3 regions of the Sutcliffiella sp. NC1 genome follow, and region 3 is predicted to be linked to each of the others. Evidence: riboswitches for the same ligand, from Rfam matches in the RefSeq annotation. Region 3 holds a riboswitch; each other region holds the start of a gene.
What was found. A riboswitch is a leader RNA that binds a small molecule or an ion and turns the genes downstream of it on or off. The one in region 3 is predicted to bind cyclic di-GMP.

Region 1 (4,258 bases), 1.6 Mb from region 3:
TTATCAATGCCAAACGTATCTGTCGTCCCCATCGTTGCTAACACATATAAAGGTATTCCACCGAATTGAATGATTTCTTCCATTTTCTCCTTCAAGTCATCCAAATTCATCGAATGGTCATCATTAACTTTTACACGAATCATATTATTAATGCCGATACCTGTTGCCTCGACAGACTTATAGAGACTATAGTGAGATAACTCTGAACAGAAACAATATAAATTGTTCGGTACCCCTATTTTATTGGACTGTGGAAAGCGCCTAGTTATGGCAAGTCGTAATGAGTTGAATACCGCACCTTGGCCCCCCCACGTCGTATAGCCAGCACTTTCGTTCGAGTCGTAACCAACTACTTTAGATAACATACTCGTAATCTTCACTTCTGCACTAGCTGCTGCTGGACCTTCGACATCCCATAAGCTATTACCGTTCGTTAGAACCATTACTAAATTTCCAATAATACTAGCGATGTTTGGAAGTGGTGCAGCATTCGCTACATAACTACTATTTACAAAACGATGTCCTTTAACAAGCTCTAACAGCTCGTCAATCGTATTTTCCATTGATAAGCCCGCACTCGGTACCGATGAATGTTCCATAAGACGATTATAATAATCCTCACTGTAAACCGGCATTTCACCTAGTGTTAACTTAGAAGGATCTTTTAGTTCATCTATTTTTGATAGAATCGTTTGAACATAGTTTCCTAATTCCTCTCTCTGTTTCTCGTTTCCGTCCACACTTGGAAACAACTGTTGAAGTTCACTCATTGTTGTCATATTTTTTACCCCCATTTATTTAAAAGAACCACTTTAATACACCAATAACATCTAAGAACACAATAATAATGGCAACAGGTGTAAAATATTTCAATAAATAATACCAAACGTTAAAAATACTAGCTCTTATATTAGATCCTGCTCGCAATTCATCCATCAATTCACTTTTCGATACTTTTAATGGAATAAAAATTGCTAGGAGTAACGCTCCTAACGGCATTAATATGTTACTAACGGTAAAGTCGAACAGATCAAAAAATGTTTTATCAAAAATAGTTACATCTGCCATCACTCCATACGATAAACAGGAAGGAATACCAACGATAAAAATAAGTATTCCAACAAGCCATGTTGTTTTTTTCCTTTTGCTATTATCTTTTTTCGTAAAAGCAGCCACAATAATTTCAATCATAGAAAATGCCGATGTTAAGGCAGCAAATAAAAATAAAACTAAAAAGGCAAGAAAGAAAAACATTCCTAACGGTAACTGTGAAAACACCGCCGGTAATACAGCAAAAATTAAAACCGGTCCTGCATCTGGTTCCAATCCGAACGAAAATACACCTGGAAAAATAGCTAGTCCCGCTAAAAGAGCAATCACAATATTAATGATAACGATAGATAATGCTGAAAACGGAATATTTTGTGTTTTAGGTAAATAAGAAGCATATGTCACCATGACGGATACCCCTAAAGAAAGGGTAAAAAACGCCTGGCCAAGTGCGAATAAAATACTTTCTGACGTTAGTTTAGAAAAATCAGGAATCAGTAAAAATTTCACACCTTCCAACGCTCCATCTAAACTAAGGGAGCGAAAGACGATGACGATAAATAATACGAGTAAGGCTGGCATCATTATTTTACTAGCCTTTTCAATTCCTTTTTGAACACCTTGTGATACAACAAGTATCGTAATAAACATAAATAATAGTTGGCCTAATAGAGTCCAAAACGGCTTAGAAATTACTTGACCAAAAAGTGGTCCGTATTCAGCTTGAGATAGACCGTTCAAACCGCCTGCGAAAACTTCTATTATGTATAGAATGATCCAGCCCCCAACAACACTATAAAAGGACAATAGTAAAAAGCTAGTGAACACACCTAGTTTTCCGATCACATTCCATTTTGAATTTGGGGCAAGCTTCGTATAAGTCGAAACTGCATCACTTTGAGCTTTACGACCAATTACAAATTCTCCGACTAAAAGTGGCAATCCTAGAAATAACGTAAATAATAAAAAGACTAGTAGAAATGCTCCTCCTCCACCAGTACCCGCTACATAAGGGAACTTCCAAATTGCCCCTAAACCAATTGCTGAGCCAGCAGCGGCCCAAATAAAACCAATTTTTGTTTTCCAATGCTCTTGTTGTGTCAATTACTTTACCTTCTTCCTTTAAAACATTAAACAGCGATAGATACCATTCTATTAAAATACTACGGATACTCCTTGATATAAAATCATAAAAAAATGCCCACCTAAATAAGGTGGACATTGATGATTAGCAGATCAAAAATAAGTATATCCAGCCTGTTCGGTAACCCGGCGACCTTAGAGGTATCTCCTTAGGCCCGTAGCTTTGCGTCTCCACTTTTCAATGGATTTGCCATTATCGTAGGTATCTTCTTTTTTGCACCATTAAGTATAACATAAGTATAATCGGCATGTTGACAAATATGTTTATAAGTCTTTAGAACTAAAATAAGCATCTTTACCGTTACTTATTAACTATATCACCTATTTCGTATACTTCCCCATAAGCCGGTAAGAGCTGTTGCCCATTCTTTGGTTTCAATCTTTCAGGATAAAAGCTATGAAGGGGTATGAGTACTTTTGGGTCAAGTTCATCAACAATATACTTTAAATGCTGAGGTAACGCATGCCCTCCTGAACTTACTTCTACTCTTTCTAAAGAAAGTAGTGATAATATTTTCTCTAGATTATGGAATGCCGGGTCATAATCACCTAAAGGAACGCCGTTGGAGTGGATGTATACTCCATTTTCAACGTGTAGATCAAATAATTCTATTATATTCTCATAACTGTTTTGAACGAAATATCTGCTTGGATTCTCATTAATTTTTTCTTTATTTATGAGTGGATATTTTTCCAACAATAGTTTTTGCCAATCGAGCAGCTTGTTTTCTCTTATCATAGTTTTTAGCTCTTCTGATTCGAATATGTAAAAGTGACATTGTGGTAAAAAAGTATGAGCAAGTTGCGCTGTTTTTATTTCTAGAACCACTTTTCTTTTAGCCTCTTCTCCTGCTTTACACATACCGTTAATGCGTTCCATATTTCGATGGTAAATATTAAAAATACCAATACCCTCTGACTCTTTTAACATTTGTGCAACATTAATTTGTAGCTTCGTTTCCGTAAGGAGTTTATCTGGCAATTCATTGTTACTGACTAAAAGATGTTCCGCTAATTCCTCTTCACTTTTTAATGTTGTTCCTTCGATAATAACTGCATCATACCTTAATTCTTTTGCCTTTTGTAAAAACTCCTCCATCACCTCTGGTGAAGAGCCGTGCAATCTAAAATCACCTGTATAAATAATTTTTGCATCAGGAGTTTCTAGATGAAATGCGCACGCCCCGATAACATCATGATCAACAGAAAGAGGTGTTACTTTTATTTCTCCTATATGAAAAGATTGATCGTACTCACAAGATTGGTACGACCTTACACCAGGTACACCTTCCCCGATTAATTGTAACTGATTATATAGATTTCGAGATTGTTCCGTCATATAAACTGGAATAGAAGGATCAATACATCCGATAGCTCCCATATGATCTAAATGCAAATGAGATATTAAAACAGCTGTTTTTCCCTCATATTCTTCCGCTGAAATAACATTATCACTCGCTAAGTGCTTCTTATTGTATATTCCTTCAATTTTCGGTATCATACGTAGCTTTAAGTAGTCTCGAACTATCGCACTATTACGCACCTTCACTTGTCCGTCAAAAATAGCTGTCCTCGGGTCAAACGTTAATCCAAAGTCAAAAATAACACGCGATTGCCCGTATTGTAATTGAATAATGGTACCGCCAATTGTTTTTAATCCACCAAAAAATTGAATCAACGTTTTACTCATTCTTCGACATCCTTTTCTTTTATGTAATTGTATTCGAAAAAAGAGGGTGTCCCACTTATCATTGGGACACCTTCTATTATATGTTTTTATTAGTTTCCTAACTCGCGATCCGCTGCTTTTTCCGCAGCTTCTAATCCTTCTTCCACTGTTAGTTCACCTAGGAACACTCTGTCGATTTCTTTTGCAACAGAATTTTTCAATCCATAAGCACCGACAATACGTGGGTCGAAGAAGCCTGCATCAAATTGCTGTTCTCCTACGCCATATTCCGGATTTTCGTCTGTATATTGCTTCCATTCACTACTTTCTAAAGCCGAGTAACGTACTGGTAAGTAACCAGATTGCATTGCCCAATATGTTGTGTTTTCTGTATTA
Region 2 (4,258 bases), 2.1 Mb from region 3:
CATTTTCATAACCCACTCCTTGAAGAATATGTCGATGCAGTACATTTCTTTTTATCAATCGCAAATCAAAAAGGATGGAAAGAACATTTATATCTTCACGAGGAAGCAATACTCGAACTTGAGGAAAAAGGCTTTGATGGGGGTATTAATGGTGTTTATTTAGAACTCAAGTCCTTCATCGCCAAAATGTCACATGATAAAAACGAACCTAACTTCTTTCTAACATATTCGAAACATGAGTTTTGTTTTAGAACAGCATGGTTTCTCTTTATTGCAATCGGAATGATTCAATTTGGCTTTACATTCGAACAGATTGAGGAAGCATACTTCGCCAAAAACAAAATGAATCATGAGAGACAGGACAATGGCTATTAAACTATCAATTCCTATTGAGCCAATGGGAGCCGTAAGAATGACGGGAAGAGGAAAGTTTGTTAAACCCAATGCCCAAAGGTATCTAGCTTACAAAAGCTTTATCCAGTGGAATGCCAAACAGCAGTTGAAGGAGAAAACACTACTGGATGGTCCAATAGCAGTAGAAATATGGTTTACGATGCCAATACCGAAAAGTTGGAGCAAGAAGAGGCAGGCTGCAGCATTAGGGGAATATCACATCAAGAAGCCTGATGCAGACAATTTAGTAAAAGGTGTTTTCGATGCACTAAACAAACTTGCTTGGCATGATGACAATCAGGTATCAAAAGTGACTGCAATCAAACTATACGGTGAAATTCCCGGAATTGATATTACTGTCCAGGAGTTGAAAGGAACATGAATGTAATCATATCAGATATTCGAACTGATTGGATGAAAAAAGAGGACAGGATAATGACATGTATGAACAGATGCTCACTTTATAATCACTGCTCGAGTCGTTTCGGTACTGATTGCAAAAAGCTAGGTGGCTCGGAGATACCGAAAATAAGGCAAGAAAGAAGGTATTGGTATGCTACAGGGTGTTTGCGTAAAGGCGGATAGTTCGGAGCTCTTGAAGGATGGAGAGAGGTATTACCTCTTTCCGAATGGCCCTGAACATTATTACGTATCAAGTTTCCCTAATAAAGATGCTCACAGAGGTTGTTACCATGCTGAACGGTTTGAAATTGTTGCTAATCACGAACTACATAAAGAAAAGCTCTATAAAGCACAGCTAGTGTATCGTGAGCAGGGTTACAAAGGAGTGGAGCTAGGGGAATATTTCCTCAAGGTAAAAGGAACACATGCTAATTTTTACAAGGATTCAGAGCTTAGTAGATTAAGAGGTTGTTTCCCATTGGATTGGTTTTCAAACTTTGAAGAAGTTACCTTAGATGATTCTTCCTATGAGGTTTTAAGCATAAAAGAAGTTGATCTTGAAGAAATGTTTGTGGAACCAGAGCCAACGGAATATGAACAACTAAGCCTATTTTGAAAGGAAGTGAGTACATGTCTCAGGATAACAACTCACAACTAGAATGGCAGAAGCAAGTGTTACGAGAAGAATTAGTAGAATCGGAGAGTTTCAATGAGCTTAGAAAAAGTATCACTGATAGAGTTAGTCAAACTATGCCAAAACGGAAACGAAGAGGCGTTGCAAGAATGGAAAAGACGTTGGGAAAATGATTTTCCTAAAATGGGGAGGGAATCGTAATGAACACCGAGACTATCAAACTGGAAGACGGTCAATTTCAAAAAGGTGATTGGGTAGAACTTTCACATATTAGCTTTGGTTATAATCCAAAAGCTAAGGGTTCAGTAGGTTTTGTTTCAATTGTTAAGGAAGATGAAAATATTGCAAAGGTCGTTTTTCTAAAGCATGGAAATGGATCAAGAATTAGAAGAGTGGAATGGGTTGATATAGAAAACCTCTCCAAAGCAGAACCTTCACTGGAAGAAGTCGATTTACACGTTCTAATCGATATAGCACTTGCTATGAACGACCAAGAGTGGTTCATGGAACTAACGGAACGCTTACCAAAGGAGTTGGTTGGCTGGTGAAGATAAAAGCGGAGTTAAAAGCTGAACAATATATGGCGTTAGCGGTTGGAGGACTATTACGCGAAGGTATGAGTGTTACTGAAATAACAGCACTTGCTAAAGGATGCGCGGAGAAATTTGAAACTGATAAAAAGGTAGAAAAATTGCTTACTAGTGTTAAAGATAGAGACCTATCTTACGAAGTTCAGGGCAACTTGATAAAAGCTGATTTTGGTCTAAAGATATGATTCGAGAGAGTGTGCGCTCTCTCGAAATTAAGAGCTAATCTGATCAATTGTTGATAATAAATCATCAAAATTTGGTTTCACTATAAAAGCATTCGCACCAAGACCTTTTGATTCATCAACAAGTGATTCGTAGCTTAGTGAAGAGCAAATAACGACTTTAGAATTTGGATCTTGTTCTTTTATCTTTTTTAGAATTTCTAGTCCACTCATACAAGGTAAAGTAATATCCAACAAAGTAATATCAGGACTAAATTCTTGAAGCTTTTCAATAGCTTCCTGACCGTTAGAAGCTTCAGCAATTACTTGATAATCACCTTTTTCGACTAGCCTTTTAAGTAATTTGCGCATAAATTTGGAGTCATCAACTATAAGAACTTTCTTCATAAGTACCACCTTTACTAAATTAGGCAAATTAGAAAAGGTAAATAAAATACAGGACATGAAATCCTGGCAACTCGGCCACCATGACAAGTAATTGTTTTAGGCCCGTAGCTTTGCGTCTTTTACTTTCGTAAAATTTGCCCTTAATAATCTATCGACATAAATGTAGAAATATGTAGAAAAATGTAGAAATAATATTCATTGGTTATAAGGGATTAAGTGATTTGAGAAACCTTAGACAAAAATTACGACATAAAAAGACCACCGAAAAAGATGGACATTTATTGAGATTTTGATTTCGTAATTAAAAAATTAGTAAATAATTTAACTAGTATTGAAACCAGTAGTAAAGTAAGAAAAGAGTAAAAGTAATTCCAGTTATGGAGTTTGTAGAAGTCAAAATAAACGAATATCGGTATTCCTACAAAAGATAGAATTTAAAAAAATACAGTTGTTGTTATCAAATAAATTTTCCACTTTCCAAATGTCTGATAAAACAAAGTAATTATTACAGGTACAGTCAAAAAATCTACTGCATTCATTGTTTTTAGAGCCGTGATGAATTGGTGTGGATAACTCCACCATCCATAAAAGCTTCCAAGTTCGTTTACTATTCCAACCAAGATAAATGAGAATAGGAAAGCAATGGTGATAATTTGAATTCTTTGCTTATCCATGAAAAGTATTAATAAAACTAAAAATAACAAATTTATTATTACTATAAACCACCACTGTCATGAGAATAAATCGTGGTTTACCCAGTATTCTGTTTCAATTCTATTTGCTTGCTTGTTAAGCTCTTGTAATTGTTCAAACATTTTATAACCTCCTACAATTGAATTATTTCCAATATCGGAATATAAATACAGATTAAGTAGGAGCAAAAAAAATTAATTAATGCGCAGTTCTAGAAAAAGGTGAAGGAGTAATACTAAGTGATTGGCAAGGTTAAGGTTTGGTATATGACAGAAGAACAACGACTTGAATATATAAAAAAGCATCCAATTAAGCCAACCGAAAGACCAAAGGGGACGTCATACTCTGATTTGAATTCCTACAGTGAAAGAACCAGAATAAGGCATGCTGGGAATCGAAAAAAGAGAAGAGCATAAATAAATCCATTACTCACCAAACTGTAAACGAGGTGATAAACATGGATTGGGTTAACAAATTAGAATTAACAGAAATTAAAGTCAAGGTAATCAATATGATACTAAACAAAGAAGATGGGCATTATGAAGAGCATCCAGCACAACTTAAAGAGGATTTAATAAAACTGGTAGCAATAATAGAAGCTAACGAACCTACAGTACCAAAATAAAAAAGCCAGGATTTCTCCTGACCCAACCAACTCAATTATAACATTAGGAGGGGTCCTGGTGAACGGAAAATTAAAGGCAGAAATAGATCTAACAAATAATAAAAAAATGTATGTGATAAAAGACGGTAGATTAATAGAGCATGACCTACCTGAATATGGTGAAATATCTGTTATTGTACTTGGCGGGAAGGTTGATCGTTTAGAAACGACAAACAAGAGAAAGATTTGATTTATTACTAGCTCACTCTTTGCTTCTGATATTTAATTATTAATTTATCAAGTTCTTGACTACATGAAATGGTTCTGTTGTCACCCAAACCGAATTGTGATGCTAAGGTTAACATATTCTTTC
Region 3 (4,258 bases):
AGAAGATATAACAGAAAAAGCCAGCTATACAAGAAGTTCCTCTTATGCCACGGTAAATCCGTCAGGAACGATAACCCTATCACCAAGTACAAAACTAGGAATGAAGATTACAGTAACGGCCAATTATGAAGGAAAAAGTGGAACAAAGGAAATTACAGTAGAAGATACTAGTGTAGCGTTAGAAAATATCGCATTCGAAGAAGTTTCGGTGGAGATGGATCCAGGAGAAACGAAAGAGTTCAAAGTGATAGGCTATTATAGCGATGGCAGCACAGAAGATATAACAGAAAAAGCCAGCTATACGAGAAGTTCCTCTTATGCCACGGTAAGTCCGTCAGGAACGATAACCCTATCACCAAGTACCAAACTAGGAATGACGATTACAGTAACGGCCAAATATGAAGGAAAAAGTGGAACAAAGGAAATCACAGTAGAAGATACTAGTGTAGCGTTAGAAAATATCGCATTCGAAGAAGTTTCGGTGGAGATGGGTCCAGGAGAAACGAAAGAGTTCAAAGTGATAGGCTATTATAGCGATGGCAGCACAGAGGATCTAACAGAAAAAGCCAGCTATACAAGAAGTTCCTCTTATGCCACGGTAAATCCGTCAGGAACGATAACCCTATCGCCAAGTACAAAACTAGGAATGACGATTACAGTAACGGCCAAATATGAAGGAAAAAGTGGAACAAAGGAAATCACAGTAGAAGATACTAGTGTAGCGTTAGAAAATATCGCATTCGAAGAAGTTTCGGTGGAGATGGGTCCAGGAGAAACGAAAGAGTTCAAAGTGATAGGCTATTATAGCGATGGCAGCACAGAAGATATAACAGAAAAAGCCAGCTATACAAGAAGTTCCTCTTATGCCACGGTAAATCCGTCAGGAACGATAACCCTATCACCAAGTACAAAACTAGGAATGAAGATTACAGTAACGGCCAATTATGAAGGAAAAAGTGGAACAAAGGAAATTACAGTAGAAGATACTAGTGTAGCGTTAGAAAATATCGCATTCGAAGAAGTTTCGGTGGAGATGGATCCAGGAGAAACGAAAGAGTTCAAAGTGATAGGCTATTATAGCGATGGCAGCACAGAAGATATAACAGAAAAAGCCAGCTATACGAGAAGTTCCTCTTATGCCACGGTAAGTCCGTCAGGAACGATAACCCTATCACCAAGTACCAAACTAGGAATGACGATTACAGTAACGGCCAAATATGAAGGAAAAAGTGGAACAAAGGAAATCACAGTAGAAGATACTAGTGTAGCGTTAGAAAATATCGCATTCGAAGAAGTTTCGGTGGAGATGGGTCCAGGAGAAACGAAAGAGTTCAAAGTGATAGGCTATTATAGCGATGGCAGCACAGAGGATCTAACAGAAAAAGCCAGCTATACAAGAAGTTCCTCTTATGCCACGGTAAATCCGTCAGGAACGATAACCCTATCGCCAAGTACAAAACTAGGAATGACGATTACAGTAACGGCCAAATATGAAGGAAAAAGTGGAACAAAGGAAATCACAGTAGAAGATACTAGTGTAGCGTTAGAAAATATCGCATTCGAAGAAGTCTCGGTGGAGATGGGTCCAGGAGAAACGAAAGAGTTCAAAGTGATAGGCTATTATAGCGATGGCAGCACAGAGGATCTAACAGAAAAAGCCAGCTATACAAGAAGTTCCTCTTATGCCACGGTAAATCCGTCAGGAACGATAACCCTATCGCCAAGTACCAAGCCAGGAATGACGATCACGGTAACAGCAAATTACATAGGAAGAAGTGGAATAGTTTCCATTCAAGTACCTTAATCTCCGTGAAAAAAAGAAGGCATAGGGGAATTTCTGCTGGTACACCTTCCAAGATAAACATATAAATTACGAATTTACGAAGTTATAGAGCGTGGAGAAAAGGGTTAATAAGGACAGTGATTTATTTGACCACTATTCTTTCAAACGAAACAGAAGGAGAGAATGTGTTTTTTGAAATTATCGCTTCGGTGAATCTGAAGAAGGTCGAAGTTACTCAAGAAGTTCTTTTTTTAATAATCCCAAAACTAAAACATTCATTTTATCTATTAACGATAGAAATTATGTTGAATTAATATAGGGATTAATCCCTGTATTTTGAAGTGTTTTGGTATGTTTTATTATTCTAGCCAAAAAGTTAAGTCTATTTACTCTTTTTTAAAAAAGTTTTTAGATAAAATATAGTCTAAAGTACCCATTCATTTAACCTGATAAATCTATTATCCTATTATTATAGTAATAAATACCAAGTGAAAAAGGCAAATCATAGGAAACTATGAGACGCAAAGCCAAGGGCCTGTTCTGCGTGATAAATAACACGTGGATGGCAGCCGGTTGCCACAAGGAATCATAGTTCCTAACCTATGAACCTTGTAGAAGGTTCTTTTTTATTTGGTCAAAAATAATGAAAGGTAGGACAAAAGGATGAAAAAATCGTTTTTTAGGAAGTTTACGTTATTAGCATTATTTCTTATGGTTGCTCAATCGTTACTTCCAGTTGTAGATGCGTTTGCCAATTCCGATAACAATATGTTACCTCCAAGTAATATAGATGCGGAATATATAACGCCAGATGATGTTAAGTTAGTATGGAACTCTGTTCACGGAGCAACAGGCTATCATGTTTATGAAATTACAGAAGGGCAGTTGATATTACTAGGGGAAACAACAGCTGCTAATTTCACTTTGAATGATTTAGAGGAAGGGTCCTACAGATATGTTATTTCTACATTAAATGGAGATTGGGAATCTGGACCAAGTGCACCAGTTAGTGTTGATGTTACATATCCAACTATGGAATCACCATCGACGATAACTCATAAGGTGGAAAACGGTAACGATATTGTACTTAACTGGGAAGCTTCTCCATATGCAGAATCGTATCATGTTTTTGAAATTTCCTCAGAAGGCGATGCTTCATTAATAGCAACTGAAGCTGGAACTACATACAAAGTTAATAATGCCCCTGAAGGACTGTATACATATGCTGTTTCTGCTTCACATTCTTTATATGGTGAATCATCATTATCACATATAGTCGAAGTGGAAGTTACTTATCCGTTAATGACAGCACCACAAAATTTTACGTATTCATTAGTTAACGGAAGCGATGTGTCACTTAAATGGGATGCTATTCCTTTCGTAAAAAATTATCATGTTTATGAAATATTAGATGATGAAAGAGTTTTAAAAAGCACTGTTACTGATAATAAAGTGACATTTACAAATCAATCTCCAGGTGAATATGTATACGAAGTTCGTTCTAACAATGATCGCTTTGGAGAGTCCGAAAAAGGAAGTTTGCTAAATGTTAATGTAAGTGAAATCACGATGTCAGCACCAGCTAATTTCACCTACAAAATCCAGAACTATAACGATATTGTTTTATCTTGGGGGACTGTCCCTTACGCAACAAGCTATAAAATATATCAAGTTAACGATGAAGGGAAAAGTTTAGTTAGTACCGTAACTGGTACAAGCGTTACTTATCCTGTTATGCCTGCAGGTGACTATGTGTATGAGGTACATTCCTTTAGTGACCGCTTTGGTGAGTCGGTGGACGGTAGTGTTGTTACTTTCTCGGTAGAAAAAGTAGATATGGATGCGCCGAATAACTTTAGTTATAAAATAAATAATGGAAATGATATCGCTTTAAGCTGGGATACTACACCTAATACAAATAACTATAAGATATACCAAATTGTAGATGGAGAAAAGGTGTTGGTAAGCACAAGAACGAACACTAATGTAACCTTTACAAATATGCCAGAAGAAAATTACGAATATGTAGTACATTCCTTTTCTACTAGGTTTGGAGAGTCCGAAGAAGGCAGTCAATTATCTTTCACTTTAGAACACCCAGTTGTTAAACCACCAGAAAATTTAATTCAGTCTATAAATAATCCAACTAGCTTTACATTAAATTGGGATGCAGCATTATTTACAACCAATTATAGAGTGTACGAAGTTGTAGGCGGAGAGAAAATCTTAAAAAGTACGACATCTAGAACAAATGTTACTTATTCAAATGTTTTACCTGGTGAATATACGTACGTTGTTCATACTTATTCTAGCCGCTTTGGAGAATCTCTAGAAGGTTCAGTGCTAAAGGTAACAATGAATGGGGAAACAATGGCCACTCCTACTAATCTATCGCATAGCGTTAGTAATGGAAACGATATTCGTTTAACTTGGTCAAGTGTCCAATACGCACAAAGGTATAACATTTACGAAATC

Region 1: linked by a shared signal. The riboswitch ahead of O1A01_RS04245 (sodium-dependent transporter) and the one ahead of O1A01_RS21900 (OmpL47-type beta-barrel domain-containing protein) in region 3 are both predicted to bind cyclic di-GMP.
Region 2: linked by a shared signal. The riboswitch ahead of O1A01_RS07275 (response regulator) and the one ahead of O1A01_RS21900 (OmpL47-type beta-barrel domain-containing protein) in region 3 are both predicted to bind cyclic di-GMP.

The regions. Positions count from the first base shown of each region.
Region 1 is NZ_CP115153.1:847,511-851,768, reverse strand. Features, by position in the region: gene O1A01_RS04250 (pyridoxal phosphate-dependent decarboxylase family protein) at 1-770, opposite strand, end outside; gene O1A01_RS04245 (sodium-dependent transporter) at 799-2,154, opposite strand; cyclic di-GMP riboswitch class I at 2,311-2,395, opposite strand; gene O1A01_RS04240 (MBL fold metallo-hydrolase) at 2,495-3,883, opposite strand; gene O1A01_RS04235 (ABC transporter substrate-binding protein) at 3,973-4,258, opposite strand, start outside.
Region 2 is NZ_CP115153.1:1,400,021-1,404,278, forward strand. Features, by position in the region: gene O1A01_RS07245 (dUTP diphosphatase) at 1-375, shown strand, start outside; gene O1A01_RS07250 (RusA family crossover junction endodeoxyribonuclease) at 365-775, shown strand; gene O1A01_RS07255 (hypothetical protein) at 947-1,411, shown strand; gene O1A01_RS07260 (hypothetical protein) at 1,426-1,602, shown strand; gene O1A01_RS07265 (IDEAL domain-containing protein) at 1,630-1,977, shown strand; gene O1A01_RS07270 (hypothetical protein) at 1,974-2,204, shown strand; gene O1A01_RS07275 (response regulator) at 2,232-2,588, opposite strand; cyclic di-GMP riboswitch class I at 2,651-2,737, opposite strand; gene O1A01_RS07280 (hypothetical protein) at 3,521-3,697, shown strand; gene O1A01_RS07285 (hypothetical protein) at 3,739-3,906, shown strand; gene O1A01_RS07290 (DUF3954 domain-containing protein) at 3,965-4,135, shown strand; gene O1A01_RS25340 (aspartyl-phosphate phosphatase Spo0E family protein) at 4,143-4,258, opposite strand, start outside.
Region 3 is NZ_CP115153.1:4,197,977-4,202,234, reverse strand. Features, by position in the region: gene O1A01_RS21905 (Calx-beta domain-containing protein) at 1-1,804, shown strand, start outside; cyclic di-GMP riboswitch class I at 2,270-2,364, shown strand; gene O1A01_RS21900 (OmpL47-type beta-barrel domain-containing protein) at 2,447-4,258, shown strand, end outside.